DNA from 3 places in the Pseudomonas sp. Z2-11 genome. Region 3 is predicted to be linked to each of the others. Evidence: predicted binding sites of a transcription regulator. Region 3 holds the regulator's gene; each other region holds the start of a gene.
What was found. The regulator sigma-54, encoded in region 3, starts transcription at its own class of promoters, with help from an activator protein. The targets are predictions, from matches to a motif close to ANTGGCATNNANNTTGCTNT.
Positions count from the first base shown of each region.

Region 1: the regulator sigma-54 is predicted to act here: its motif matches at 5,736-5,755, upstream of M1E16_RS18640 (CmpA/NrtA family ABC transporter substrate-binding protein).
Region 2: the regulator sigma-54 is predicted to act here: its motif matches at 2,315-2,334, upstream of glnA (type I glutamate--ammonia ligase).

Region 1 covers NZ_CP096395.1:4,214,686-4,222,509, reverse strand. Annotated here, with positions in the region: gene nirB (nitrite reductase large subunit NirB) at 1-112, opposite strand, end outside; gene M1E16_RS18655 (protein kinase domain-containing protein) at 539-2,209, opposite strand; gene M1E16_RS18650 (nitrate/nitrite transporter) at 2,219-3,430, opposite strand; gene M1E16_RS18645 (ANTAR domain-containing response regulator) at 3,809-4,384, opposite strand; gene M1E16_RS18640 (CmpA/NrtA family ABC transporter substrate-binding protein) at 4,399-5,610, opposite strand; gene M1E16_RS18635 (quinone-dependent dihydroorotate dehydrogenase) at 5,844-6,863, shown strand; gene rmf (ribosome modulation factor) at 7,030-7,245, opposite strand; gene rlmKL (bifunctional 23S rRNA (guanine(2069)-N(7))-methyltransferase RlmK/23S rRNA (guanine(2445)-N(2))-methyltransferase RlmL) at 7,776-7,824, shown strand, end outside.
Region 2 covers NZ_CP096395.1:374,422-382,245, reverse strand. Annotated here, with positions in the region: gene typA (translational GTPase TypA) at 1-511, opposite strand, end outside; gene thiI (tRNA uracil 4-sulfurtransferase ThiI) at 645-2,099, opposite strand; gene glnA (type I glutamate--ammonia ligase) at 2,428-3,834, shown strand; gene M1E16_RS01660 (chorismate mutase) at 3,954-4,511, shown strand; gene M1E16_RS01655 (DUF4124 domain-containing protein) at 4,838-5,356, shown strand; gene M1E16_RS01650 (DUF4124 domain-containing protein) at 5,353-5,979, shown strand; gene glnL (nitrogen regulation protein NR(II)) at 6,234-7,319, shown strand; gene ntrC (nitrogen regulation protein NR(I)) at 7,316-7,824, shown strand, end outside.
Region 3 covers NZ_CP096395.1:945,160-952,983, reverse strand. Annotated here, with positions in the region: gene M1E16_RS04085 (KpsF/GutQ family sugar-phosphate isomerase) at 1-332, shown strand, start outside; gene M1E16_RS04080 (KdsC family phosphatase) at 333-857, shown strand; gene lptC (LPS export ABC transporter periplasmic protein LptC) at 865-1,437, shown strand; gene lptA (lipopolysaccharide transport periplasmic protein LptA) at 1,424-1,972, shown strand; gene lptB (LPS export ABC transporter ATP-binding protein) at 1,972-2,697, shown strand; gene M1E16_RS04060 (RNA polymerase factor sigma-54) at 2,860-4,353, shown strand; gene hpf (ribosome hibernation-promoting factor, HPF/YfiA family) at 4,430-4,738, shown strand; gene ptsN (PTS IIA-like nitrogen regulatory protein PtsN) at 4,751-5,215, shown strand; gene rapZ (RNase adapter RapZ) at 5,218-6,075, shown strand; gene M1E16_RS04040 (HPr family phosphocarrier protein) at 6,091-6,366, shown strand; gene M1E16_RS04035 (ZIP family metal transporter) at 6,521-7,411, opposite strand; gene M1E16_RS04030 (superoxide dismutase) at 7,439-7,824, opposite strand, start outside.

The DNA of each region.
Region 1 (7,824 bases), 3.0 Mb from region 3:
CGGCGCCGAAGACCGTGATGTCGTAGAGCTCGTTGCTCAGTTTGAGCAGTTCCTCGAGGGTGCGAACCCCGGCCATGCCGTTGCCGATCATTACCAGTTTGAGTTTTTTCATCAGGGTTCTCCGCAAGCTCAGGCCCGTTTCATCACGGCGGTCGGGCTGGCTCGGCAATTTTTTCGAAAACAAAAAAAGGCGTCTCGCTAGCAAACTAGCGAGGACGCCTTTGTCCTGGTCCCGTTCTCTCGGGAAGCACCGCCTTCATCGTTGGAGGCGTTGCTTTATGTATGGTGGAAGAGGTTATGCAGTGGTTGTGCCAAGTGGCGCGAGGGCTTGGATTTACTGGAGGAGGCGCGGATTGGCCGCGTTGCGGGGGGATTTATTGCACCGAATCAAAGCGTGTTGCCCGGTAATGGAGCGTGGCAGGGCTGGCGAGAAGGCTTTTGTGGCGAGGGAGCTTGCTCCCGCTGGGCTGCGAAGCAGACCCAAAAAAACGGCGACCGCTGCGCGCTCGAGCGGGAGCAAGCTCCCTCGCCACGGTGGTTATGAGTGAAACACCAGGAACAGCAGCACAACATTCACCACCAACGACACCAGCGCCAACGTCCGCCAGACCTTCAGCGGCTCCCGCTCAAGCAATGGCCGGGGCCTTACGCTCAAGCTTCGCCGCTCGCCCTGTTCCAGCTGCAACAGCCATTCTTCAGCCGTTTCAAAGCGCTGCGCAGGGTCTGCCGCCACGGCGCGTTCCAGGCTTTGCCCGAGCCATTCGGGCAGGTCCGGTCGATAACGATTGGCGCTCACGGGCACACCAAAGCGCGGTCGCTGGAACGCTTCGATTTCTCCGTAGGGGTAATGCCCGGTCAGCAGGAAATACAAGGTCACGCCGACCGCATACAAATCCTGTTGCGCCGTCGGCGCGGCGCCGCCGAAGGCTTCCGGCGCTATGTAGCTGGGGGTGCCAGGCAAGACGTTGGCCTGGTCTTCGGACAAACCGGGGCAGTACGCCAGGCCAAAATCCAGCAAGCGCAACTCCCCATCGTCGCCCTGGTGCAGGTTCTCCGGCTTGATGTCGCGGTGGTAGATCTGTCTTCGATGCAACAGGCCCACCGCGCGCACCAGTCGCTGCGCCAGCTCCAGCCATTGAGCCAGGGGCAACGGACCGCTTTGGTTGAACAGCTCGGCCAGGGTCACGCCCGAGTATTCACGCATCACGTAGTACAGATGTTGGCGCTGGGGGACGCCATGCACCTCCGGAAACTGCCGACCCGCGACCCGCTTGAGAAACCATTCCTCCGACAACAGCGCCTGGCCGGCGCGGGTGTCGTCCCGTAGCTGCACGGGCAAGGTTTTCAACAGCCAGGGTTGGCCCTGACCATCGTGTACCCGGTAGAGCAACGATTGCTGGCTCTGGCCGAGCAGGCTTTCTATCTGCCAGCCTTCGAACACCTGGCCCGCCTTCAGTGCAGGGGGCAGCGGCCACTGTTGCAGTTGGATCAGCGCGTCGCCGATGCTCGCTTCGCCCACCGCATCGACCCGCACCAACAGCGCGCTGGCGTTGTCCTGGCTACCGGCCAGGTGCGCGGCGTTGACCAGCGTCTGCGCCGCGCGATCCAGGTCTGGCTGGTCGCGCAGGATGCCGGCAATGGCCGTGTCTCCCAATACCGCCCAGACGCCATCGCTGAGCAGCACGAAGGTTTCATCTTCACGCAGCTCACCGTCGAGGAAATCGAGTATCAGATGCTGATCCAGCCCCAAGGCACGCTTGAGCACGTGTTGCATGCCCTGTTGTTCCCAGACGTGATCTTCGCTGACCCGTTGCAAATAGTCGGCGTGCCACCGGTAGACCCGGCAATCGCCGACGTGCGCCAGGGTGAAGCGCCGCCCCCGCAGGACCAGCGCGCTGACCGTGGTCAGCAGCGGTTGGCCGCCGCCGTTGGCTTGCAGCCAGCGATTCTGCGCCAGCAGCAGCCGGTCCAGCGCCTGGGCCACGCCCCAGGTCTGCGGCGTGGAGTAATAGTCCAAGGCGAGTGCCTGCAAGGTCGAACGCGCGGCCAATCCGCCATCGGCGCATTGGCTCACGCCGTCGGCGATGGCGAACAGGTAACCCTTGCTGGCGGCCAGGGCCGGGGCGGGAGTGACCAGGCGCAGGGCGTCCTGGTTTTCCTCTCGGGGACCCGTGGCGCTGGCTTCGGCAAAACTCAGTTGCAGGCTCATGGTTGCAGGTTATACCCGAGCCGCGGTGACCGCTGCCGAACCCCAGGTGGTCCTCCAGCGACGCTTGACCCCGTGCAGGCCGAACCAGGCCAGGACACCGAGGCTGGCGAACAACCACAGCGCCAGTTGGTAGCTGCCGGTGCTCTGCTTGATCGCGCCCATGCCCGCCGCCAGGGCGAAGCCGCCGATGCCGCCGGCCATGCCGATCAGCCCGGTCATCACGCCGATCTCGCGACGGAAACGTTGTGGCACCAGTTGGAACACCGCGCCGTTGCCCGCACCCAGGCCGAGCATGGTGCAGACGAACAGGGCCAGCGCCGCGTAGGAACTCGGCAGGTTGAAGCCGACCGCGGCGATGCAGACAGCCGCCACGGTGTACATGCCCAGCAGGGTGCGGATGCCGCCGAAACGGTCCGCCAGCGCGCCACCCAAGGGCCGCATCAGGCTGCCACCGAAAACGCAGGCCGCGGTGTAGTAGCCGGCGGTCACCGGGCTCAGGCCATATTGGTCGTTGAAGTAGCCGGGCAGGGCGCTGGCCAGGCCGATGAAGCCGCCGAAGGTCACGCTGTAGAAGAACATGAACCACCAGCTGTCGCGGTCACCGAGGGCCTTGAGATAGTCAGCCATGGATTTGGCCTTGGGCCGCTCCGGTGCGTTCTTGGCCAGCCAGGCGAACAAGACCAGGGTAATCACCAGCGGGATCACCGCGAAGCCGAACACGTTGGTCCAGCCGAAGGCCACCGCCATCACCGGAGCGATCAACGCGGCAAGCACGGTGCCCGAGTTACCGGCACCGGCGATGCCCATGGCCTTGCCCTGGTGCTGTGGTGGATACCACTGGGAAGCCAGCGGCAGGGCCACGGCGAACGAAGCGCCGGCCACGCCCAGAAACAGGCCCAGCAGCAAGGCTTGTTCGTAGCTGTGGATGCCCAGCTTCCAGGCGCAGAACAGCGCGCCGATCACGATCACCTGGCCGACTATGCCGGCGGTCTTCGGTGAAATGCGGTCGGCCAGCAGGCCCATGAACAGGCGCAGCACGGCGCCGGCGAGGATTGGCGTCGCGACCATCAGGCCGCGTTGCTGGGTGGTCAGGTGCAGGTCGGCGGAGATCTGTACCGCCAATGGGCCGAGCAGGTACCAGACCATGAAGCTCAGGTCGAAATAGAGGAAGGCCGCGAACAATGTCGGGGTGTGGCCGGATTTCCAGAAGCTTGAATTCATCGCGCACCTCAGCTGTAAAAGTCTCGAGAAATGAGTCAGTGCTTTGAGCAGTGCGCCGTCTGTGGTCGCACCACCGGCCCCGCGGGGCCAAAACAAAAAAACGCCGCAACCCGGATCGCCAGAGAGGCGAGGAGGGTGTGCGACGTCTTTGTCGTAGGTGGGGCAACCGCCGTTGGTTACCTGTGGGGTTGCTTAAGCGAGATCTGTGCCAACCTGCGAGGTTCGGGGGAGACCTTCGCGAGCAGGCTCGCTCCCACAGTCGATCGGTGGGGTGCACAAATGCTGTGTTCACCCAGACCCACATGGAATCAGAGTGTTCTCCGAACCTGTGGGAGCGAGCCTGCTCGCGAAGGCGTCTGGCCAGGCGCTACAAGGCTTTCAGCCGAGCAACTCGTTCATGGCAATGATCTGCTCCGCCACCTGGATCAGCTTCTGCTGGCGGCTCATGGCCTGGCGGCGCATCAGGGTGTAGGCCTGTTCCTCGTTGCAGTCCTTCATCTTCATCAGCATGCCCTTGGCCAGTTCGATGCGCTTGCGTTCGGCCAGTTGCTGGTCCCGGGCCAGGAGTTGCGCGCGCAGGGCCTGGTCGCTTTCGAAGCGGGCCATGGCCACGTCGAGGATCGGTTGCAGGCGTGCGGCATGGATGCCTTCGACGATGTAGGCGCTGACGCCTGACTTGATCGCCTGGCGCATCACATCCGGGTCGTGCTCGTCGGTAAACATGACGATCGGTCGTGGCTGGTCACGACTGACCAGCACCACTTGCTCCATGACGTCGCGCCCGGGTGACTCGGTATCGATCAGGATCACGTCCGGACGCACCGTTTCGACGCGCGCCGGCAGGTCGATGGTCAAACCGGATTCGTCGATCACCTCGAATCCGGCTTCAATCAGGGCCGCCTTGAGACGCCCGACTTTTTTCGCGGTGTCGTTGATCAGCAGGATACGCAGCATAATCGAGGCTCCTGTCAGCGGCTGGCGAGAAGGGGAGCCGCATCGCTCAAGGCGTGCAGTTTGAAGCTGCGGGCATACCCGACCGGGTCCGAGCCGTCCCAGGTCGTGCCGTCGATCAGTTGACTGCTGCGCATGTCCTGGCGAGGCGACGTCACGCCCAGCGCCGCGCAGGCTTCACGATACAGCTTGAGCTGTTGGACCTGGCGGGCCACGGCCAGGTAGTCCGGGTCTTCGCGCAGCAGACCCCAGCGCCGGAACTGGGTCATGAACCACATCCCGTCGGACAGGTACGGCAGGTTCACCTCGCCATCCCCATGAAAGCGCATGGCGTGGGGATCCTGCCAGCTGTTGCCCAGGCCATCGGCATAAATCCCGAGCAGGCGCGGCTCGATGCAATCGAGCGGAGCGTCGAGATATTCCGGGGCGCTCAATAATTGCGCGGTACTGCGGCGGTTTTCAGTGCTTTGTTCGATGAAGCGGCTGGCTTCGAGGATGGCCATCACCAGCGCGCGGGCAGTGTTGGGGTATTGCTCGACAAACGCGCGGGTACAACCCAGGACTTTCTCCGGGTGGTCGGGCCAGATGGTCTGGGTAGTCGCCAGGGTAAAGCCGAGGTTCTGCTTCACGGCACTGGCGCACCAGGGCTCGCCGACGCAGAAACCATCGATGCGCCCGGCTTGCAGGTGCGCGATCATCTGCGGCGGTGGCACCACTACGCTGTCGACATCCGACAACGGATGGATGCCCTGGGCGGCGAGCCAGTAATAGAGCCACATGGCATGGGTGCCGGTGGGAAAGGTCTGGGCGAAGGTCAGTTTCGGGCGAGTTTGGTGCACATGCTGCTCCAGTGCCTCAGGACTGGTCACGCCTTGCGCCTGCAAACCATGGGACAGGTTGATGCTCTGGCCGTTCTGGTTCAGCCCCATCAGCACGGCCATGTCGGTCGGCGCGACGCCGCCGATCCCCAGGTGCACGGCATAAATCAGGCCGTACAGGCTGTGGGCCGCGTCGATTTCACCGCTGACCAGCTTGTCCCTCAGGTTGGCCCAGGAGGCCTGGCGCTTGAGGTTCAGCGTCAAGCCGTAGGGCTGGGCGAAGCCCTGGGTGGCGGCCACGACCACCGGGGCGCAGTCGCTCAGGGCCATGAAGCCGAGGTTGACCGCGCTCTTTTCCGGGGCATCGCTGCCATTGACCCAAGCCAGGGGGGTGGCTGGAATTTCGTTCATCGCGCATCACCTTCCGCATAAAAAAGCGCCGCTTCCGGGCCGAGGAAGCCGGACGACGACGCCGTTGTCCCTTAAATCAGTGTGGCGCTCATTCCGTCACTGGCATGGGCGCCGATGACCAAAAGGGTGCAAGGCATATGCCAGCGCTATTGTTTTGTGCGGGCGCCTCGCTTGCGTTGCCGTTGCCCGGCTATAATCGCCGCCTCATTTCGTCGCCCGAGTCAAAGCCGCCCATGTACACCCTGGCCCGTGAACTGCTGTTCAAACTTTCCCCGGAAACTTCCCATGATCTGTCCCTGGACCTGATCGGCGCGGGTGGACGTTTGGGGCTCAACGGGTTGCTGTGCAAGGCCCCGGCAAAATTGCCGGTGACAGTCATGGGCTTGGAATTTCCCAACCCGGTCGGCCTGGCCGCCGGCCTGGACAAGAATGGCGCGGCCATTGACGGGTTCGCCCAGCTGGGGTTCGGCTTCGTTGAAATCGGCACCGTGACGCCGCGTCCGCAGCCGGGCAATCCCAAGCCACGGCTGTTCCGTTTGCCACAGGCCGAGGCAATCATCAACCGCATGGGCTTCAACAACCTGGGCGTCGATCATTTGTTGGCCCGTGTGGCTGCTGCCAGGTACAAGGGTGTGCTGGGGATCAACATCGGCAAGAACTTCGATACGCCGGTGGAGCGCGCCGTCGACGATTACCTGATCTGCCTGGACAAGGTCTACGCTCACGCCAGTTATGTGACCGTCAACGTCAGTTCGCCGAACACGCCAGGGCTGCGCAGCCTGCAGTTCGGCGATTCGCTCAAGCAACTGCTGGCCGACCTGGCGCGACGTCGCGCGGAACTGGCGGTGACGCACGGCAGGCATGTGCCGCTGGCCATCAAGATTGCCCCGGACATGAGCGACGAAGAAACCGTCCAAGTGGCCCAGGCCTTGATCGAGACCGGCATGGATGCGGTGATCGCCACCAACACCACGCTGGGCCGCGAAGGTGTAGAAGGCCTGGAGCATGGTGACGAGGCGGGCGGCCTGTCCGGCGCTCCGGTGCGCGACAAGAGCACCCACACGGTGAAAGTGCTGGCCGGCGAATTGGCGGGACGCTTGCCGATCATCGCGGCGGGCGGTATTACCGAAGGCCGGCATGCCGCCGAGAAAATCACGGCAGGGGCGAGCCTGGTGCAGGTTTATTCCGGGTTCATCTACAAGGGCCCGACGTTGATTCGCGAGTCGGTGGATGCGATTGCCGCGTTGGGTTGATTCCCAAGGCTGGTCACCGAACAGATCCCATGGGTTTTGTCATGCCCATTAAAAAGGGCTCCTCAAGGGAGCCCTCTGGGCCGTAGCCCGCCGCCCGGATGGGACGTGCGTGGTTAAAACGATTTGAATATCAGATTGTCGGGTTTTTGATTATCAGGGCCCTGTGTCAGCCGACGGCGTGAAGTTCGTTGAGTCTGTGGATACCCGCAGTGCCGGTCATACCGTCCCAGTTGTCGCCGCGTCCTTCTCGCCAGCCGTTGATCCAGGCTTGACGTACCGACGGTAGAGTAAAGGGGCAAAGCTCACGGGATTTACCACCAACGCCATATTGGTAACCGCGTAAAAATGCTCTTTCCAACGGATCACGCTTAAGTCTTCTCATAGGGTGTTGCCCTCACTTGTTGACTGTTGCTTAGCGTCGACCTCTATCGAGGCCGGGGCAGAATCATTCTGCCGTTGGTGGCTCGTTGCCGGCGTGACGAGCCAAGGGTGTTGACGCCGTTGCGACGTCAACCTGTGGTGAGTTCTAACCAAAGCGTCACATGGATGGAATGATCGTTTTGTCATAAGCACGTAACAAGAAAGATGTTAGTGCGATAAGTAACATCATGTTCGGCGCCCGCTTTTGCGTCAGACCCCTGTATGATCAGCCCTGCGCCGAAGGGCGGTCGCCGATGTCGAATGAGAATGTCCCCCCGTTGCACTCGGGTACTATTCGACGAAAGGGACGACTTTTCACAATTTGTTGCACAGAATTTTCTATCTGTCCTCGCATCTAAGCTCTTTGAACCTGAGCGGCGAGTACGGAACGGCACACGTTCGTGCCACGCGGGTGCTCTTGAGAAAAGCACCTGATTGAACCCGGCCCGGCAATGCGTTGCCCGGCCCACTTAGCCAAAGGCTCTGAATCCCATGTCCGATCGTTTCGAACTCTTCCTCACTTGCCCCAAGGGCCTCGAAG
Region 2 (7,824 bases), 570 kb from region 3:
TACCGTTCAGGGCCGAGGCGTAGACGACTTTGAAGTCCAGCTGTTCTTCGGTGGCGCCCAGGTTGTCGAACAGGTCGAAGATCTGGTCCAGAACCCAGTCCGGACGCGCGCCTGGACGGTCAACCTTGTTGATGCACACGATCGGACGCAGGCCGGCTTCGAAGGCCTTCTTGGTCACGAAACGGGTTTGCGGCATAGGGCCGTCCTGGGCGTCGACCAGCAGCAGCACGGAGTCGACCATCGACATCACGCGCTCGACTTCACCACCGAAGTCGGCGTGGCCCGGGGTATCCACGATGTTGATGTGGTAGCCGTTCCAGTTGATGGCGGTGTTTTTCGCCAGGATGGTAATACCGCGCTCTTTTTCCTGGTCGTTGGAGTCCATCACGCGCTCGTCGTTGAGCTCGTTGCGCTCCAGGGTGCCGGATTGACGCAAGAGTTTGTCTACCAGGGTGGTCTTACCATGGTCAACGTGAGCAATGATGGCGATGTTGCGTAGATTTTCGATCACTTGTGTATCTCGATCAGAGGATTCGGTGTGCTGACAGGTCGTGGCAGCGATTTACAGTAGAGTCCGACAGTTACAGCGTGTCGGCGGCGTCGGGGGCCGGTGACGCAGGCCACAGGCAAACAGCCCCGGGCACTTAGCTCGGTCGATAAACGCGCACATTGGCATGCCCCTCACTGAGCAAATGATGGGCATGCAGGCGACTCATCACGCCTTTGTCGCAATACAGCAGGTACTGGCGAGTAGGGTCCAGTTCCTTGAAACGCGCGTTCACTGCATAGAACGGCATCGTTTGTACCTCGACGCCGGCGACGCTCAGCGGGTCGTCTTCAGCATCGTCCGGGTGACGGATGTCGATGATGATCTGACCGGCCAGCGCTTCGCCGACTTCTTCAATCTGAATGTCCTGGCCCAATTCGTCGATGACCCGATCGATCGGCACCAGCCTGGCGTTCTCGATCGCGCGTTCGAGTACCGCCATGTCGAATTCTTTCTCTTCGTGCTCCACACGCCCGCGCTTGGCCGCCGTCTTCGGATTGACCGAGATGACCCCGCAGTACTCCGGCATGTGCCGGGCAAAATCGGCGGTGCCGATCTCCGTGGCCGTGTCGATGATGTCCTGCTTGTGGCTGGCGATCAGTGGCCGCAGCACGAGTTTCTCGGTCACGCAATCGATCACCGACAGGTTCGGCAGCGTCTGGCTCGAAACCTGGGAAATCGCCTCGCCGGTGACCAGCGCGTCGATGTGCAGGCGGTCGGCGATGCTCGTCGCGGCACGCAACATCATACGCTTCAAAATGACGCCCATATGACTGTTATCGACTTTGCCGAGAATCTCGCCCAGGACTTCCTCGAACGGCACGCTCACAAATAACACGCGCTGGGAGCTGCCGTACTTCTTCCAGATGAAGTGCGCCACTTCCATGACGCCCAGTTCGTGGGCGCGCCCGCCGAGGTTGAAGAAGCAGAAATGGCTCATCAAGCCGCGACGCATGATCTGGTAGGCGGCGACGGTGGAATCGAAACCACCGGACATCAATACCAACGTCTGTTCCAGCGAACCCAGCGGATAACCGCCGATGCTGTCGTGCTGGCTGTGGATCACGAACAACCGTTGGTCGCGAATCTCGATGCGCACTTCAACTTCAGGGTCTTTCAGGGAAATACCGGCCGCGCCGCACTGCCGGCGCAACTGGCTGCCGACATAACGTTCGACGTCCATCGAGCTGAACGGATGCTTGCCGGCGCGCTTGCAGCGTACCGAGAAGATCTTGCCGGCCAGGGCGTCACCATAATGGAGCATGCACTTGGCGAGGATATCGTCGAAGTCCCCCAGCGGATATTCGTCGACCTGGAGGAAATGCGCGATGCCCGGCATGCAGCTCAGGCGCTCGGTCATTTCCTTCAAGGCCTTGGGTTCGCTGACGCGGGTTTCCAGTTCGAGGTTGTCCCACACGCCATTCACCACCACGGCCGGGTCCAGGTCACGGAGCACGGCACGGATGTTCTTGGCCAACTGGCGGATGAAACGCATCCGTACCGGGCGGCTCTTGATGGTGATCTCGGGGAAGACTTTTACGATTAGTTTCATGAAAACAGCGCGCGAACGGCCAGCCGAAAAAGGGGGGCGCGGATTATAGCGGAAATTGCTCAAGGTTTAACCAGTTAATCTGCAATTGGTTTTGGCCGCACCAAAACAGGTCGCATTCCACAAAAGACGCCACATTGCGGTGCGCAATTGTCCGACAATCCGCGTCCAGCCCCTTTCAAAAGCGAGGATTTGGTGCAAAAAACCCATGCTGGGGCACTGGCATGCAAATTGCTCCCTTGTGAGGCAGGTTGCCTTGGCAGAGTATTCGCGCCGGCATCACCCATATCTAAGGGCACACCATTACCGCCCGAAGCCACCCGGAGGACATATGTCGAAGTCGGTTCAACTCATCAAAGATCATGACGTCAAGTGGATTGATCTGCGCTTCACTGACACCAAGGGCACTCAACATCACGTGACCATGCCGGCCCGTGATGCGCTGGACGACGAATTCTTTGAAATCGGCAAGATGTTCGACGGTTCCTCCATCTCCGGCTGGAAAGGCATCGAAGCCTCCGACATGATCCTGATGCCGGACGACGAAACCGCGGTCCTCGATCCGTTCACCGAAGAGCCGACCCTGATCCTGGTTTGCGACATCATCGAACCTTCGACCATGCAAGGCTATGACCGCGACCCACGCGCCATCGCCCACCGCGCCGAGGAATACCTGAAGTCCACCGGTATCGGCGACACCGCTTTCTTCGGTCCTGAGCCTGAATTCTTCATCTTCGACTCGGTCAAGTTCAAATCCGACATCTCCGGTTCCATGTTCAAGATCTTCTCCGAACAGGGTTCGTGGATGTCCGACCAGGACGTGGAAGGCGGCAACAAAGGCCACCGTCCAGGCGTCAAAGGCGGCTACTTCCCGGTTCCGCCGTTCGATTTCGACCACGAAATCCGTACTTCCATGTGCAACGCGCTGGAAGAAATGGGCCAGACCGTCGAAGTTCACCACCACGAAGTGGCAACTGCCGGCCAGAACGAAATCGGCGTAAAGTTCAACACGCTGGTCAAGAAGGCTGACGAAGTCCAGACCCTGAAGTACTGCGTGCACAACGTTGCCGACGCCTACGGCCGCACCGCGACCTTCATGCCGAAGCCTCTGTACGGCGACAACGGTTCGGGCATGCATGTGCACATGTCGATCTCCAAGGACGGCAAGAACACCTTCGCTGGCGAAGGTTATGCCGGTCTGTCGGACACCGCCCTGTACTTCATCGGCGGCATCATCAAGCACGGTAAGGCCCTGAACGGCTTCACCAACCCGTCGACCAACTCCTACAAGCGTCTGGTTCCAGGCTTCGAAGCACCGGTCATGCTGGCCTACTCGGCTCGCAACCGTTCCGCCTCGATCCGTATTCCTTACGTGAACAGCCCTAAAGCCCGTCGTATCGAAGCGCGCTTCCCGGATCCGGCTGCCAACCCATACCTGGCCTTCGCAGCACTGATGATGGCCGGCCTGGACGGTATCCAGAACAAGATCCACCCCGGCGATGCCGCCGACAAGAACCTGTATGACCTGCCGCCTGAAGAGGCCAAGGAAATCCCACAGGTTTGCGGTAGCCTGAAAGAAGCCCTGGAAGAGCTGGACAAGGGCCGTGCATTCCTGACCAAGGGCGGCGTATTCAGCGATGACTTCATCGACGCTTACATCGCGCTGAAAAGCGAAGAAGAGATCAAGGTTCGCACCTTCGTACACCCACTGGAATATGAGCTGTACTACAGCTGCTGATCCGGTAGCGCCGTCACGTACGGCGTGAAATAAAAGAGGCCTCCTTCGGGAGGCCTTTTTCATGGGCGCCGGTTACAGGCATGATGCCTCGTCGCTCCTCCATAAAGACGAGACTGCCCATGACTCCGCGCCTCAAGCTCTGCCTTGCCCTGTCCGCCGCACTGCTGGCCACCAACGCCGAAGCGAGCAACGCCCCCGAAGCCCTTACTCCACTGCTGAACGCCATCGGCGAACGCCTGACCATCGCCGATCAGGTGGCGTTGAGCAAATGGGACAGCGGCAAACCGGTGGAGGATCGCCAGCGCGAGCGTGAAGTCATTGCCGCCGCCGTCGCCCAGGCGCCGGCCTACAAACTGACCGGTGAAACCGTGGAAGCGTTTTTCGCCGCCCAGATTGAAGCCAACAAACTGGTGCAATACATCAACCTGTCCGACTGGGCCCTCGACGGCAAGGCCCCGGACCTGCCACGCCCGGACCTGGTGGGCGAGATCCGCCCCAAACTCGATCGACTGCAAAAACGTCTGTTGCAGCAACTGGCCGACTTCGCCCCCTACCGCACCGACCCGCAGTGCCCGCAATGGCTGGCCCGCGCTACCCACCACAACAAACAACACCCAATACACAGGCTTGCCTTGATCCGAGCAACCGGCGGACTGTGCGTGTCCGCAAAATCCTGACACACCAAAACTCCCCCCTGTGGGAGCGAGCCTGCTCGCGATGAGGCCAACCTATCCAACACCTCACTGCCTGACACACCGCCATCGCGAGCAAGCTCGCTCCCACAGGGGATCTGCGCCGCCACAAGATTCGTGTTCACAGCAGATCCCCTGTGGGAGCGAGCCTGCTCGCGAAGAGGCCAGCACATTCAACACCTCAGCGCCTGACACGCCGCCTTCGCGAGCAAGCCCGCTCCCACAGGAAATACGTGCAACACAGCAACTGGGCCAACCAGCCACGCTGGCCTATGCTGCACCCATCACCTTTCGTTTTCGGTCGATTTTCCATGGGTCGTGTTTTCTCAATCATCCTCTTATCGCTGTTGGCATTGCCTGCTACCGCGCAGATCTACAAATACACCGACGCCGACGGCAACACCGCCTACAGCAATCAGCCGCCCGACGGCGTACCCGCCCAGGCCGTAGAATTGCCGCCGCTCAACAGCGTGGAGGCCCAGACACCGGCCAGCCGCGAAGCACCTGCGGCCGCGCAAGGCAGCGACGCGCAGCGTAACGCCTATGACATCCTGGAACTGACCGACATCCCCACCGAGGAAGCCCTGCGCTCCAATAACGGTACCTTCACCGTTGGCGTCCGGGCGCAGCCGCGCCTGCAAGGCCCGCATCTGTTCAGGCTATTGCTGGACGGCCAGCCGTACGGGCAGCCGAGTAACGTGCCGCGCCTGCAACTGGTGAACATCGACCGCGGCGAACACAGCCTGGCAGTCCAGGTCATCAACGGGGAACGTCTCGTGCAACAAAGCGAAACCGTTACCTTCACTGTCCAGCGGATTCACCTTCCATGATCCGCTGGCTGCTCGCCCTCGGCCTGCTGCTGGTGGCGCTACCGAGCCTGGCGCAGGTCTACACCTACATCGACGCCCAGGGCAATCGCGTCTTCACCGACCAGCCACGTCCCGGCAACGCGAAGAAAGTGCCGCTACCGCCCGGCAACCGGATGCCGGCCACGCCCTCCGGGACTACGCCGACGACGACCGCCGAAAAGCCACCCGCCGGGCCCTTGTTCCGATATGAGATGCTCCGGCTGCTGATACCCGAGCCAGATGCGACGATACGCAGTACCGCAGGGGAACTGATCGTCACCGCCACCAGTGAGCCCGGTTTGCAGAAAGGTCACCGCTACCGTCTGCTGCTGGACGGCAAGCCCACTGGCGAGCCGGGACCCAGCCCAGTGTTTGCGCTGAAGAACATTGATCGCGGCACGCATCACCTGGCAGTGGAGATCCTCGACGAGCAAGCGCGAATCGTCGAGCGCACCGCCAACCAGCCCTTCCACATGCAGCGCATGTCCCTGGCGCAAAAGCGCCGCGTCAAACCCTGTGCTATCGCCGACTACGGCCAACGCCCCGAATGCCCCCTGGCGGACAAGCCCGAAGAGGAAAAAAGCAGCATCCTGCCCTTCTTCTAATGCCATTCAGGATGGCGCACCATGTCAGTGCACAGCTCTGCACCTCTACCCAGATTCCAACCCATTTTGGTTCGAAACTACCCGCGAAAACTGGCAGAACGCCACACAGACGGGCGAGAAAAGGCTATTTGACGCCTGAAACGCTTCTTTTCGGAGCCTTGGTTTGGTTTTTGCATTTTGCTGGTATCAGCGCATGAATCGCGCGCGCGATTTGGGGGCTTGCCCTTGATCGCTACGCTTTAAAAGAGGTCCTGATGACCATTAGCGACGCACTACACCGTTTGCTGCTCGACAATCTCACCACCGCGACCATCCTGCTCGACGCCGAACTGCGTCTGGAGTACATGAACCCGGCGGCAGAGATGCTCCTGGCCGTCAGCGGCCAGCGCAGCCATGGGCAGTTCATCAGCGAACTGTTTACCGAATCCGCCGAAGCGCTGAATTCCCTGCGCCAGGCCGTCGAACAGGCCCACCCGTTCACCAAGCGCGAAGCGATGCTCACCGCCCTGACCGGCCAGACCCTGACGGTCGACTACGCGGTAACGCCGATCCTCAACAACAATGCCACCCTCCTGCTTCTGGAAGTCCATCCCCGTGATCGCCTGCTGCGCATCACCAAGGAGGAGGCGCAATTGTCCAAGCAGGAAACCAGCAAGATGCTGGTGCGCGGCCTGGCCCATGAGATCAAGAATCCGCTGGGTGGCATTCGTGGCGCGGCGCAGTTGCTCGCCCGGGAACTGCCGGAAGAAAGCCTCAAGGACTACACCAACGTCATCATCGAAGAAGCCGACCGCCTGCGAAACCTGGTGGATCGCATGCTTGGCTCGAACAAGCTGCCCTCACTGGCGCTGTGCAACGTTCACGAAGTACTGGAGCGCGTCAGCAGCCTGGTGGAGGCGGAGAGCCAGGGTTGCATCACCTTGGTGCGCGACTACGACCCGAGCATTCCCGACGTCCTGATCGACCGCGAGCAGATGATCCAGGCGGTGCTGAACATCGTGCGCAACGCCATGCAGGCCATCAGCAGCCAGAACGAGCTGCGCATGGGTCGCATCAGCCTGCGCACCCGCGCCATGCGCCAGTTCACCATCGGTCATGTGCGCCATCGCCTGGTGACCAAGATCGAAATCATCGACAACGGCCCGGGCATCCCTGCGGAACTGCAGGAAACCATCTTCTTCCCCATGGTCAGCGGCCGCCCGGACGGTACCGGGCTGGGCCTGTCCATCACCCAGAACATCATCAGTCAGCATCAGGGCTTGATCGAATGTGAAAGCCACCCCGGCCACACCACTTTCTCGATCTTCCTGCCACTGGAACAAGGAGCCACATCGACATGAGCCGTAGTGAAACCGTGTGGATCGTCGATGACGACCGTTCTATCCGCTGGGTCCTGGAAAAAGCCTTGCAACAGGAAGGCATGACCACCCAGAGCTTCGACAGCGCCGACGGGGTGATGAGCCGCCTGGCCCGTCAGCAGCCGGACGTCATCATTTCCGATATCCGCATGCCCGGCGCCAGTGGCCTGGACTTGCTGGCGCGGATTCGCGAGCAACATCCGCGGCTGCCAGTGATCATCATGACCGCTCATTCCGACCTGGACAGCGCCGTGGCGTCTTACCAGGGCGGTGCGTTCGAATACCTGCCCAAGCCGTTCGACGTCGACGAAGCCGTGTCCCTGGTCAAGCGCGCCAACCAGCACGCCCAGGAGCAACAAGGCCTGGAGGAAGTCCCGGCCCTGGCCCGCACCCCGGAAATCATCGGCGAAGCGCCGGCGATGCAGGAAGTGTTTCGCGCCATCGGTCGACTGAGCCATTCCAACATCACCGTGCTGATCAACGGTGA
Region 3 (7,824 bases):
AGCGTGGCACGCTGCTCAAGGACGCCCTCATGGAGATGACCCGCAAGGGCCTGGGCATGACCGTTATTCTAGAGACGGACGGCAAGCTCGCCGGGATCTTCACCGACGGCGACCTGCGTCGTACCCTGGATCGCACCATCGATATCCACAGCACGACCATCGATGAGGTCATGACCCCCCACGGCAAGACGGCCCGGGCCGAAATGCTTGCCGCCGAAGCCTTGAAGATCATGGAAGACCACAAGATCAGCGCCCTGGTGGTGGTCGACGACGAAGACCGCCCGGTGGGCGCCCTGAATATGCACGACTTGCTGCGTGCGGGAGTCATGTAAATGAGCACAGACCTGTTGCAACGCGGCAAAGCAATCAAACTGGCAGTGTTTGACGTGGATGGTGTGCTGACCGATGGCCGCCTGTACTTCCTCGAAGACGGCAGCGAATTCAAGACGTTCAACACCCTTGATGGCCAGGGCATCAAGATGCTGATGGCCACCGGCGTGCAGACCGCCATCATCAGTGGCCGCAAGACCCCAGTGGTCGAACGGCGCGCGAAGAACCTCGGCATCCCGCACCTTTATCAGGGCCGCGAAGACAAATTGGTGGTGCTGGACGAACTCCTCGGCCAACTCAATCTAAGCTATGAGCAGGTCGCCTACCTTGGTGACGATCTGCCAGACCTTCCGGTGATCCGCCGTGTCGGCCTGGGCATGGCCGTGGCCAACGCGGCCGCCTTCGTACGCGAGCACGCCCATGGCGTTACCACGGCGAGGGGCGGCGAAGGCGCGGCCCGAGAATTTTGTGAACTGATCCTGCGTGCCCAGGGCCACCTCGAAGCGGCCAACGCCGCGTACCTGTGAGCCACCTATGCTAAGCAAGAAAATTCGCACCATCCTGGTGTTCGGCTGTATCGCCGCGATCTTCGCGGCGGTGGGCTACTGGAACATCAGCCCGGAACGCTTCCTCGACCAGCCCGCGGTCCAGGCGCCGGAGAACGATATCGACTGGTACGCGACCAACACGCATACCTTGCAGTACCTGCCTGACGGCAAGGTGCAGTATGAGATGACCTCGGACAAGGTCGATCACGTGAAGGCCAGCGACATCACGCTGGTTACCAAGCCGGACCTGAACATGTTCCGCGGCACGGAATTTCCGTGGCACGTACAAAGCGAGCGTGCCGAGGTCAATCCCGGCGGCACCGAGGTGGAACTGATCGACTCGGTACGCGTGGCCCGGACCGATGAGAAGAACCGTACGACCATCATTACCAGTACCCGTATGACAGTCTTCCCGCAGCGCCAATATGCGCAGACCGAGCAACCCGTTAGAATCGACGGCGCCGGCGGCGTGTCGACCGGCACGGGAATGAAGGCCTATTTGAAGGAAAGCAGGATACACCTGCTATCGAACGTAAGAGGACAGTATGAAGCTCGCTAAAACCCTCCCTATTTTGCTCAGTCTGGGCGCAGCACTGGGAAGCGCGAGCGCCTGGGCCCTCCCCACCGACCGCGACCAGCCTATCCGCATCCAGGCCGACGACGCGCAACTGGACGACAAGAACGGCGTCGCCACCTACAAAGGCGACGTGATCATCACCCAGGGCTCGATGAAGGTCACCGGCAACACCGTGACCATCACGCGCACCCAGTCCGGCGACATCGACGTGGTGACCTCGGTGGGCAACCTGGCCTACTTCGAGCAGATGCAGACCGCGGGCGACACCAAGCCGGTCCAGGGCTATGGCGTCACCATCCAGTATCATGCGTCCCAGGACCGTGTCGTGCTGATCGACCGCGCCAAGGTTGTCGACAAGGACAATAACGTGACCCAGGGCGAGAAAATCGTCTATGACACCAACAAGAAACTCGCCAGCGCCGGTCGCGCCACTGGCAGCAAGGTCACCGAATCGCGCCCGCGCATCGACATGGTGATCCAGCCGAAGAAGAAAACCGACGAGCAGAAGGCCCAGTAATGGCAACTCTGAAAGCTCAGCATCTGGCCAAGAGCTACAAGAACCGCCAAGTAGTGCGTGACGTCAGCCTGTCCATCGAAAGCGGCCAGATCGTAGGCTTGCTCGGCCCCAACGGCGCGGGCAAGACCACCTGCTTCTACATGATTGTCGGCTTGGTGCAGGCCGACCAGGGTCGAGTACTGATCGATGATCTGGACGTCAGCCACCGGCCGATGCATGGCCGGGCAAAGGCTGGCATTGGCTACCTGCCACAAGAGGCGTCGATCTTTCGCAAGCTGTCGGTGGCCGACAACATCATGGCGATCCTGGAAACCCGCCAGGAGCTCGACAAGGCTGGCCGTCGCCAGGAGTTGGAAAGCCTGCTGCAGGAGTTCCATATCAGCCACATTCGCGACAACCTGGGCATGAGCCTGTCCGGTGGCGAACGTCGCCGCGTGGAGATCGCCCGCGCCTTGGCAACCGCGCCGAAATTCATTCTGCTCGACGAGCCGTTTGCCGGCGTGGACCCGATTTCCGTGGGCGACATCAAGCAGATCATCCATCACCTCAAGGCCAAAGGGATCGGCGTGCTGATCACCGACCACAACGTGCGCGAGACGCTGGATATCTGCGAAACCGCCTACATCGTCAACGATGGCCAGCTGATCGCCGAGGGCGACTCCGCCACCATCCTGGCCAACGAACTGGTCAAGGAAGTGTATCTGGGTCATGAGTTCCGCCTTTAAGCAAAGGTGGCCTGGCGGATGCCGGGGCGCCCTCAATTAATTGAGATCGCCCCCTAGGCAAACACTTCAGTTTCAGGCATATAATTTGCTTAAGTTTGGCGCTCCGGCGCCCTGTAGTGGATGGCGCATGTGCGCCGGCGAATAAGGTGTTAAGCCCCAGCCATGAAACCATCGCTAGTCTTGAGAATGGGCCAGCAGCTGACGATGACACCGCAGCTGCAACAGGCTATCCGCCTACTCCAATTGTCGACCCTGGACCTGCAACAGGAAATCCAGGAGGCCCTGGAGTCCAATCCGATGCTCGAACGCCAGGAAGAAGGCGACGACTTCGACAACACCGACCCATTGGCCGACAACGTCGAGCAGAAAACCACCCCGGAGGTCCCGGAACCGTCCTATCAGGAAGCCGCCCCGACGGTAGATAACCTCGACGATGGCGAATGGAGCGAACGCATTCCCAGTGACCTGCCCGTAGACACGGCATGGGAAGACGTCTACCAGACCAGCGCCAGCAGCCTGCCAGGCGGCGATGACGACGAGTGGGACTTCACCACTCGCACGTCCGCGGGTGAAAGCCTGCAGAGCCATCTGCTGTGGCAATTGAACCTGGCGCCGATGTCGGACACCGATCGGCTGATCGCGGTGACGTTGATCGATTGCATCAACAACCAGGGCTACCTGGACGAGACCCTCGAAGAGATCCTCGAAGCCTTCGATCCGGAGCTCGATATCGAGCTGGACGAGATCGAAGCCGTGCTGCACCGCATCCAGCAATTCGAACCCGCCGGCATCGGCGCTCGCAACCTCGGTGAGTGTCTGCTGCTGCAATTGCGCCAGCTGCCCGCCAAGACGCCATGGCTGGCCGAAGCCAAGCGCCTGGTAACCGATTACATCGACCTGTTGGGCGGCCGCGACTACAGCCAGCTGATGCGCCGGATGAAGCTCAAGGAAGATGAGCTGCGCCAGGTCATCGAACTGGTGCAAAGCCTGAATCCGCGCCCCGGCTCGCAAATCGAGTCCACCGAGCCCGAGTATGTCGTCCCCGATGTGATCGTGCGCAAACACAATGATCGCTGGCTGGTGGAGCTGAACCAGGAATCGGTACCCAAGCTGCGGGTCAATGCCCAATACGCAGGTTTCGTGAAGCGCGCCGACACCAGCGCCGACAATACCTTCATGCGCAACCAGTTACAGGAGGCGCGCTGGTTCATCAAGAGCCTGCAAAGCCGCAACGAAACCCTGATGAAAGTCGCCACCCAGATCGTCGAGCATCAGCGCGGCTTCCTGGAGTATGGCGACGAAGCGATGAAACCGTTGGTCCTGCACGATATCGCCGAGGCGGTGGGCATGCACGAGTCGACGATTTCAAGGGTGACCACCCAGAAATTCATGCATACCCCAAGGGGCATCTATGAATTGAAATACTTTTTCTCCAGCCACGTCAGTACCTCCGAAGGCGGTGAATGCTCGTCCACGGCCATCCGCGCGATCATTAAAAAACTGGTCGCCGCGGAAAATCAGAAAAAGCCGTTGAGTGACAGCAAGATCGCTGGTTTACTGGAGGCACAAGGCATTCAGGTGGCCCGCCGTACCGTCGCCAAATACCGCGAATCCCTGGGAATCGCACCTTCGAGCGAACGCAAGCGGTTGATGTAATAGGCCACGCCACAGCGTTCCAGTGGCAGGTATTTCTGCCTGCCGCTTTATGCACTGGCAACGAAGGAGAAGCTGTATGCAAGTCAACATCAGTGGACACCAACTGGAAGTGACCGAACCCCTGCGCACCTACATCGGCGAAAAGCTCGACCGATTGGAAAGGCATTTCGACAAGATCACCAACGTGCAAGTCACGATGAACGTCGAGAAGCTGCTGCAGAAAATCGAAGCCACGCTGCATATCCCCGGCGGAGAAGTGGTTGCCAACGCAGAGCATTCAGACATGTATGCCGCGATTGACCTGCTGACCGACAAGCTGGATCGCCAACTCAAAAAGCATAAGGAAAAGACCCAGAGCCTCCTCCAGGGCGCAACCGGTCGTTAACCCCCCCAATCCATGATCCGACTAGAATCCATCCTGACCCCCGGCCGTTCCCAGGTGAACGCGCCGGGTGGCAGTAAAAAGAAAGCCCTCGAACAAATCGCCAACCTGATCCACCGCGAAGTGCCGGATCTGGAAATGCAGGACGTTTTCGAGGCGCTGGTTGCCCGTGAAAAACTCGGTTCCACCGGTTTTGGCAACGGCATCGCCATTCCCCATTGTCGCCTCAAGGGTTGTTCCGCGCCGATCAGTGCGCTGCTACACCTTGAAGCCCCCATCGATTTCGACGCCATCGACGGCGCCCCGGTCGACCTGCTGTTCGTATTGCTGGTCCCGGAAGCGGCGACCGATGCGCACCTTGAGCTGCTGCGTCAGATCGCCAGCATGCTCGACCGCAAGGAAGTACGCGAAAAACTGCGCAGCGCCCCGAGCAACGAAGCCTTGTATCAGGTAGTCCTGGACGAGCAGAACGGCCATTAAACATGCGCATGATTATCGTCAGTGGCCGCTCCGGCTCCGGTAAAAGCACGGCCCTCAACGTCCTTGAGGACAGCGGCTACTATTGCATCGACAATCTGCCGGCCGGCCTGCTTCCGGAACTGGCCGAGCGCGCCCTGATCCATACCGAGCTGGCGCAACCGCTGGTAGCCGTGTCCATCGACGCTCGCAACCTGCCGAGCCATTTGTCGCGGTTTCCAGAATTGCTCGAGGAAGTGCGCAACCGGCATATCCAATGCGACGTGCTGTACCTGGACGCTGACGAAGAAACCCTGCTCAAGCGCTTTTCGGAAACCCGCCGACGCCACCCCTTGAGCAACGCCAGCCGCTCCCTCGCGGAAGCGATCCATGACGAGAGCCAACTGCTGGGGCCGATTGCCGACCTGGCGGACCTGAAGGTCAACACCACCAACCTGAACCTGTACCAGTTGCGCGACACCATCAAGTTGCGCCTGCTGAACCAGCCGGAACCCGGTACGGCGTTCCTGGTGGAGTCGTTCGGCTTCAAGCGTGGCATGCCGGTGGATGCCGACCTGGTGTTTGATGTCCGCTGCCTGCCCAACCCTTACTGGAAACCTGAACTGCGCGAGCAGTCCGGGCTCGACCAGCCGGTGATCGACTACCTGGCCGCCCAGCCGGACGTCGAGGAAATGTACCAGGACATCTCCAGCTACCTGCTCAAATGGCTGCCGCGTTTTGCCGCCAACAACCGCGCCTATGTCACGATTGCCGTCGGCTGCACTGGCGGTCATCACCGCTCCGTGTACCTCACGGAACGCCTGGGTCAGCTCCTGCAACAAACCTTGAAGAATGTCCAGGTCCGCCACCGCGACCTCAGCTAAAGGATTCACACCGCGATGCCTGCTCGGGAAATTGAAATCATCAACAAGCTGGGGTTGCATGCCCGCGCGTCGGCGAAATTTGTCGGTGTCGCGGGTAAGTTTCCGGATACCACGATCAGGGTCGGGCGCACGCCGGAGGCAACAGTCGACGGTAAGAGCATCATGGCGATGATGATGCTGGCTGCGGGTAAAGGCACCAAGATCCACTTGAGTACCGAAGGTGAACAGGCGCAGGAAGCCATGGATGCGCTGGTGGAGCTGATCAACAACTATTTCGACGAAGGCGAGTAATTCAGCCGCCGCTGATTGACCCGTGGCGAGGGAGCTTGCTCCCGCTGGGCTGCGAAGCAGCCCCTCTTTCTCAACACAGATGTTACGACTGCTTCGCAGCCGAGCGGGAGCAAGCTCCCTCGCCACAAAACCTCATTCACTTGCAGATTTTGCATCACCCCAACGCCGTATCCATCACCATCATCAAGCAGAACCCAATCAAAAGCCCCAGGCTCGCCAGTTTTTCGTGCCCATTGCGGCGCGATTCTGGAATCACCTCATGGGTCACCACCAACAGCATCGCTCCGGCGGCCAGCGCCAACCCCAACGGCAACAGCACCTCGGCCAACGTCACCAGCCAGGCACAAAGCAATGCGAACACCGGCTCGACCAGCCCTGACGCTGCGCCAATCAGGAACGCCTTGACCCGCGACATCCCCGCCGCGGCCAGCACCAGCGCAATCACCAGCCCTTCCGGCACATCCTGCAAAGCGATGCCCATCGCCAGGCTATCGGCATCCGCCATGCCGCCGCCCGCCGAAACGCCCACCGCCATGCCTTCCGGGATGTTGTGGGCGATGATGGCGAACACGAACAACCAGATCCGCGGCGCAATAACCGGTCGTCCTGGCGTCGCAACCAGTCGTTCAGGGCTGGCAGAGACCTTGCGGTCCACCAGGTACAGTCCGAACGCCCCCGACAGGATGCCGAAACAGATGAGCCCGCTGGCCGCCCAAGGCGTGAAGCCCAACTGCTCGGCTGCGGCAATGCCCGGCACGATGAGCGAAAACGCGGTGGCGGCGAGCATCACCCCGGCCCCGAAGCCCAGCAGCGAGTCGCTCATGGCCTGAGGCATGCGCCGTATCACCAGCACCGGCACCGCGCCCAACGCCGTACCCAAGGCGCAAAGCCCACCGCCCTGGAGCGCACGCAATATTTTTGGCTCAAGGTCCAGCCACGCCAGCCCTTGGGCCGCCAACAATGTCATGCCGGCCAACAGCAACAGCGAGCCCAAGGCATAGCGGAACATTCGCCCGCCGCCTATCGCCAGAGTTTCAGTGTCCATAGTCAGCCTTGGGTTGTTTATAAGAACTCAAGCAAGCGCAGCCTGGTAGCGCCGGGCGACTTCTGGCCAATTGATCACGTTGTAGAACGCGTTGATGTATTCCGGACGGCGGTTTTGATACAGCAGGTAATAGGCATGCTCCCAGACGTCCAGGCCCAGGATCGGCGTGTTGCCGCCCATCAGCGGACTGTCCTGGTTGCCGCTGCTTTCCACCACCAGAGTCTTTTGCGGGGTCACACTCAACCAGGCCCAGCCGCTGCCGAAGCGGGTCAGTGCCGCTTTCGTGAAGGCTTCCTTGAACTGATCGAGACCGCCCAACTGCGCGTCCATCGCCGCTGCCAGCGCACCGTCCGGCTGCCCGCCACCGTGGGGCGTCATCACTTCCCAGAACAGCGAGTGGTTCGCATGACCAC